3 regions of the Ewingella sp. C233 genome follow, and region 3 is predicted to be linked to each of the others. Evidence: predicted binding sites of a transcription regulator. Region 3 holds the regulator's gene; each other region holds the start of a gene.
What was found. Region 3 encodes CRP, which controls carbon source genes, mostly activating them, when cyclic AMP is high. Its sites were predicted from a motif close to ATGTGANNNNNNTCACAT; they were not measured.
Positions count from the first base shown of each region.

Region 1: a site for CRP is predicted at 1,298-1,315, ahead of ACZRKO_RS03075 (ABC-F family ATPase). Genes of this name have one in related genera too.
Region 2: a site for CRP is predicted at 866-883, ahead of ACZRKO_RS05390 (CidA/LrgA family protein). Genes of this name have one in related genera too.

Region 1 covers NZ_JBUZRI010000001.1:653,429-655,699, reverse strand. Annotated here, with positions in the region: gene ACZRKO_RS03075 (ABC-F family ATPase) at 1-1,276, opposite strand, end outside; gene ACZRKO_RS03070 (hypothetical protein) at 1,445-1,825, shown strand; gene ACZRKO_RS03065 (TolC family protein) at 1,915-2,271, shown strand, end outside.
Region 2 covers NZ_JBUZRI010000001.1:1,173,505-1,175,775, reverse strand. Annotated here, with positions in the region: gene xylB (xylulokinase) at 1-738, shown strand, start outside; gene ACZRKO_RS05390 (CidA/LrgA family protein) at 927-1,325, shown strand; gene ACZRKO_RS05385 (CidB/LrgB family autolysis modulator) at 1,322-2,014, shown strand; gene flgL (flagellar hook-associated protein FlgL) at 2,195-2,271, opposite strand, start outside.
Region 3 covers NZ_JBUZRI010000004.1:23,042-25,312, reverse strand. Annotated here, with positions in the region: gene ACZRKO_RS17745 (YccS/YhfK family putative transporter) at 1-842, opposite strand, end outside; gene crp (cAMP-activated global transcriptional regulator CRP) at 937-1,569, opposite strand; gene ACZRKO_RS17735 (OsmC family protein) at 1,930-2,271, shown strand, end outside.

The DNA.
Region 1 (2,271 bases), on a different contig from region 3:
GCAGACGGCCTAAAATGCCGCGCACCGCTTGTTCGTCGTCTTTCTCGGACTTCCACTGGCTCATCCAGTCGAATACGTTCAGAGAGTCATCGAATTCATATTCGTGATCCTGCGCGTAGTAACCGATTTTGGCGTTTTCAGACCATTTCACCGAACCGCTTTCTGGCTCATGCTCACCCACCAGCGTTTTCAGTAAGGTGGTTTTACCGATACCGTTGGCGCCCAGAATGGCAATTTTCTCACCGACTTCCAGCATCAGGCCAAGGTTTTTAAACAGCGGACCGTTATCAAAACCTTTGGTGATTTTTTCAACTTCCAGCGCATTACGGAACAGTTTTTTGTCCTGCTCAAAACGCATGTATGGGTTCTGACGGCTGGACGCTTTGATTTCGTCGAGCTGAATTTTGTCAATCTGACGGGCACGGGAGGTCGCCTGTTTAGATTTGGAAGCGTTGGCGCTAAAGCGGCTAACGAAGGATTGCAGTTCAGCAATCTGCGCTTTTTTCTTGGCGTTATTGGCGCTCAGAAGTTCACGGGCCTGCGTGGCCGCCGTCATGTATTCGTCATAGTTGCCCGGATACACGCGCAGCTCGCCGTAGTCCAGATCCGCCATGTGCGTACAGACCATGTTCAGGAAGTGACGGTCATGCGAAATGATGATCATGGTGCTGTTACGTTCGTTCAGCACCTGCTCCAGCCAGCGAATAGTATCGATGTCCAGGTTGTTCGTTGGTTCGTCAAGCAGCAGAATTTCCGGATCAGAGAACAGCGCCTGCGCCAGCAATACGCGCAGTTTAAAGCCCGGTGCGATTTCGCTCATCAGGCCGTAGTGTTGTTCTACGGGAATGCCAACGCCGAGCAGCAGTTCGCCCGCGCGTGATTCCGCACTGTAGCCGTCCATTTCGCCGTATTCGACTTCCAGATCGGCCACTTTATAGCCGTCTGCTTCGCTCATTTCCGCCATCGCGTAAATGCGGTCGCGCTCTTCTTTTACGGCCCACAGTTCGTTATGGCCCATGATCACGGTGTCGAGCACGGTGAACTGTTCGAAGGCGAACTGATCCTGGCGTAGTTTGCCCAGACGCTCGTTCGGGTCGAGTACCACGTTACCGCCGGACGGCACTAAATCGCCACCGAGGATCTTCATGAAAGTGGATTTGCCGCAACCGTTAGCGCCGATCAAACCGTAACGGTTACCGCCGCCAAATTTCACGTTAATATTTTCGAATAACGGCTTGCTGCCGAATTGCATGGTGATGTTGTAAGTACTTAACACAACGCTCGCTCTTAATTAGGAATGTGATTTGGCGCGCATTATGCCACAACGGCGCAAGGAGATCGCCTGTTGGGATGGTTGTTTTTCAGGCGGACCTCCTCACATCGGTAACTTTTTGTTAATTTTGACCGGATGTTAATTTCGCGGCTTTGCATTACACTGCCGGCCATGAAAAAAATCCGTCTGTTGATCCTGCTCATTCTTAGCATCACGCTGCCTTCTTTAGGGCTGGCGTCGGTGAATTTGATTGCGCAGTGTTCCGCGATGACGGAAATGACCACCAGCGAGCAGGCAGCGATGCCGGGTATGTCGACGATGGCCGACTCCCCTGATGACTGCATGACGCAAAAAAGTGACATGTCGTCGAAAGGCAAGCAGCAAGGCGGGCAAAGCTGTAAGTTTGGCGCCAACTGTAATCTCAGCACAATTTTGACCTCTTTCGTTCCCCTGACGTTATCTTCCCCTTATCACGACAACGCGTTACCGACACCTGAAACTCCGTTTTCTCCGGCCCTTGAAGGCCAGTGGCGCCCTCCACGGTTCATCTGATTCTTATCGATAGCTAACGCCGTTCAGCCTGTGGCTGGCGGAATAAGGTATGCCTTTTGGCGTGCCGTTACTTTCATGGAATCAATACGATGTCCTTTAAATCGTTCTTTTTTCCTGTGCAGCTTTTGCTCGCAGGAATACCTTCACTCGCCCATGCCGCGCCGCTGACCTTCAGCTATGCGGTCAGCAGCGCGTTGCAACAATCTCCCGAGTTATCCGCCAGCCAGACGGGTATTCATTCTGCACAGGCGGCGGCTATTCCCGCTGGCGCATTACCTGACCCTAAACTCATTGCCGGGCTCGACAACTTCCCGGTCTCCGGCCCCATGGCGAATTCACTGACCGAAGAGTCGATGACCATGGAGAAAATCGGCCTGATGCAGGAATTTCCTAATTCAGCCAAGCGCGATGCCCGTGAGGACGTGGCGAACGCGCAGGTCGGGCAG
Region 2 (2,271 bases), on a different contig from region 3:
GGCGTAGGGCTGTACCGTGTGGGTCAGGCGATGTTGTCTCTCGGAACGTCAGGCGTCTATTTTGCCGTCAGCGACGGATTCCTCAGTAACCCTCAACAGGCCGTACACAGCTTCTGCCATGCTTTACCGGATACCTGGCATCTGATGTCCGTCATACTTAGTGCGGCATCCTGTCTGGACTGGGCAGCAAGGCTGACCGGCACGGCATCGGTGGGTGAGTTGCTTAAGCTGGTTGAGCACTCCGCACCGGCCGAAACACCTGTGTGGTTCCTGCCTTATCTCTCCGGTGAACGCACGCCACACAACAATCCACAGGCAAAAGGTACGCTGTTCGGCCTGACCCATGACCATGGGCCCGCGGATATTGGCCGCGCCGTGCTGGAAGGCGTCGGTTTCGCTCTGGCGGAAGGCATGGACGCACTGCACACAACCGGCCTGAAGCCGGACTCCATCACCCTGATTGGCGGTGGCGCGCGCAGCAGTTACTGGCGGCAAATGCTGGCGGACATCAGCGGGCAGACACTTGAATACCGCACCGGCGGGGATGTCGGCCCGGCGCTAGGCGCTGCGCGGCTGGCACAAATTGCCATGAATCCGCAAAAATCACGGGAGGAGTTACTTCCCGCCCTGCCTCTGGAACAGATCCACGTACCAGACGCGGACAAACATCACGCTTACCAGGCCCGCCGTAAAGTTTTCAGTCAGTTGTATTCGCAGCTCTTGCCTTTAATGAGTTGAATTATCACGGGGTCTGGCCTGACTGTCGCCAGACCCTGCCAGATAAATCCATCATAAATGTCCTAATTACCCCACGTTCCTCGTTCCAAAATGGCATACACTTCATTCATTAATTTCATACTCTGCTTTGTGGCACAGATCACAGTTTAATTGTATGATGAATGCGTCACCTTATTGGAATGAAGGCCATGCGCAACGTAATAACCCTGTTTTTACAATATATTCGGGCATTTATTTTGATATACCTCTGTCTGTATGCAGGTATCGGTATTTCATCTCTGCTGCCGCTGACTATTCCCGGCAGTATTATCGGTATGTTGATCCTGTTCACCCTGCTCTGCACCCAAATTTTGCCTTACCGCTGGGTAAAACCGGGCTGTAATGTGCTGATCCGTTACATGGCGCTGCTATTCGTCCCCATCGGCGTTGGCGTGATGACCTACTACGATATGCTGCGCGCACAGTTTGGACCACTGGTTGTTTCGTGCCTAATCAGTACACTGATTGTACTGCTGGTAACCGCCTATTGTTCTCACTTTATCCACCGGGAACCCCCGGTCACTGGCGAAGCGGAGGAGAAACCATGATCGATATTCTGTGGTCCCTGCCTTTAACGCTGCTGGTCTTTTTCGCTACGCGCAAACTGGCAGTAAAGCTCAAACTACCTTTATTAAATCCGCTGCTGATGTCGATGGTTATCATCATCCCGCTGCTGCTGGTCACAAATATTCCTTATGCCCGCTACTTTGCTGGCAGCAAGATCCTCAATGACCTGCTGCAACCGGCGGTGGTCGCGCTGGCCTTCCCGCTGTATGAGCAATTGCATCAGATCCGCGCCCGTTGGAAGTCCATTATCAGTGTCTGCTTCATCGGCAGCGTAGTCGCGATGGTCACTGGTACTGCGATTGCCTTATGGATGGGCGCCACGCCTGAAATTGCCGCATCGGTGCTGCCGAAATCTGTCACCACGCCTATCGCGATGGCAACAGCACAGTCGATTAACGGTATTCCTGCCATCAGCGCGGTCTGCGTTATTTTCGTCGGGATTTTGGGCGCGGTGTTCGGTCACACCATTTTGAATATTCTGAAGATCACGACAAAAGCTTCACGCGGCCTGGCGATGGGAACGGCCTCACACGCACTGGGCACCGCCCGCTGCGCCGAGGTGGACTTCCAGGAAGGTGCGTTCAGTTCGCTGGCGCTGGTCATCTGCGGGATCATTACTTCGTTGCTGGCACCCTTCCTCTTCCCGGTGTTATTGACCGTCTTTGGGTAAATCAGCAGGGTTATGGCGGTACGCAGGTTTATGATTGGTTTCAAAAAACGTATGCCACCCCGCTCTTAGCAAACAGGGTGACATACAAAACTGAGTACACCCGGTTTAAGTATGCTCAGAAAATCTTGGCAGATCGGGGCTTCTCAGCCCCGTCGGAAAAGGCAGATCAAGATGGAGGGGTTACGAATTCATCTGGAAGAGTGACAGGCCCTGCATACTGGTAAAGGTTTTATACGAGGCCTGTAAGGCAACCTGTT
Region 3 (2,271 bases):
CGCAGACGGGCGGCAATCACCTGGGCGTTACGGCGGATCACGGCTTCGGCGTGGCTCTCTTCCACCAGTTTTTGGACTTCTTCTGGCAGATGCAGGCTGACGGTAATGTGCTCTTGTAAATCCAGTGCGACCTGAAAACGCTGGAATAGCCGTTTGTGCTGATGATGGTGGCCGTTATTGGGCAACATGTGCAGTTGTTGATAGAGCAGGGCGATCAGATCGATGACCTGCTGCTGGCGCTTAAGCAGCGGCGGCAGCGCGGTTTCGGGATCGGTGTGCTGGGTCAGCAGGCTATATTTAGCTTCGAAATAATCCGCCAGTTGCAGATAGAGCTGGCTGAGGCTTTCGCGCATCGGCTGCTCTTCTGACAGCCGGAACCACGCCCAGTTAAACAGCCCGTACCAGGCGGTACCGACGATATACAACAGGGGCGCATGCCAGACAGGCACCACGCCTGCCATGCTGAGTGTGAAGATGGTGGCGACCAGTGCACCGGGCAGCAAACGGGCGTGCAGCGGGCTGATTTCACCCGTCACGCCAAGCACCAGCGCGAACGACAGCATGATAAGCGGGAGCGGAACGTGCCAGTTCACCAGCATCAGTTGCAGCATCAGGCTGCTGAAAGCAAAGAGAGAGCCCCCCACGATCAGGCGTTTGAAAAAGCGCTTATGCGGGGTATCAAGGCCGGAGATATTGCAGCAGGCGGGGACCAGAGAAAATAAGAGTCCCATTTGCAACTGACCGAGCATCCAGCCAATCGCCACAGGAATAGACAGCACCAGCGTCTGGCGCAGGGCATAGTTGACTTCGGGATGGTAAAAAAAACGACGCCATAACGTCATGCGTTGCTTCTTCAGCCGCGCTATCACTGTGTTGTATCCCTATTTCCCAATAAAAACGGCGCGACAGTTGCCTGCCGCGCCGTTTTTCAGGGAATTAACGGGTGCCGTAAACGACAATCGTTTTACCGTGTGCGGAGATCAGGCTCTGATCTTCCAGCATTTTGAGAATGCGACCCACCGTCTCGCGTGAACAACCGACGATTTGACCAATTTCCTGACGGGTGATTTTGATCTGCATACCATCCGGATGGGTCATCGCATCCGGTTGTTTTGCCAGATTCAGCAAGGTTTGCGCGATACGGCCCGTCACGTCGAGGAAGGCGAGGTTACCCACTTTCTCTGAAGTCACTTGCAAGCGTGTCGCCATCTGAGCGGAAAGGCGCATCAGAATGTCCGGATTAACCTGAATCAACTGGCGGAATTTTTTATAAGAAATTTCAGCCACTTCACAGGCAGATTTAGCACGAACCCATGCACTACGTTCCTGCCCTTCTTCGAAGAGTCCCAGCTCGCCGATGAAGTCACCTTGGTTCAGGTAGGAAAGTATCATCTCTTTGCCTTCTTCATCTTTAATCAGGACGGCAACCGACCCTTTCACGATGTAGTAAAGCGTTTCGGCTTTTTCACCTTGGTGAATCAGCGTACTTTTGGAAGGATACTTATGTATATGACAGTGAGACAGGAACCATTCGAGAGTAGGGTCTGTTTGTGGCTTGCCGAGAACCATTAGCTATTATCCTCTGTTGTTATCGCTGCCCAAAATCACAGGGCTCAGAGTTCCCTGTACGGCGTCTTAAAAAGTACGCGCCCTTTTAGCATAAGAACTGTCCAGTAATGCTGCAAGCGGGAGTCGGAGTGAAACAGCGTTATTATTGTTGTTAGCACCGTGGTTTCATGTGAAAACCACAAACCCATCACCGCAATTTACTGAAAAGTGTGTATCGGCTTCGTTTGTAGCACAGGTTTGCGCGGGTGTCTTCTGTTGTCTCGCTTCAGCATGATGGGGATCGGGTTACGTTGCCGGTTTTTGCCTAAAAGGGTAGTCTGAGATAAATTTGGCTGAATATTTATACCAGGAGTAAGGCACATGCAGGCACGGGTAAAATGGGTTGAAGGACTGACGTTTTTGGGTGAATCTGCGTCAGGTCACCAGATTTTGATGGACGGCAATGCGGGCGATAAAGCCCCAAGTCCGATGGAAATGTTGCTGATGTCGGCAGGCGGTTGCAGCGCTATCGACGTCGTCTCTATTTTGCAAAAAGGCCGCAACGATGTGCAGAACTGCGAAGTGAAGCTGACGTCCGAACGCCGTGAAGAAGCGCCGCGTCTGTTCACGCACATCAACCTGCACTTTATTGTGACTGGCAAGAACTTGTCCGACAAAGTCGTCGAGCGCGCGGTGGCGCTTTCTGCTGAAAAATATTGCTCG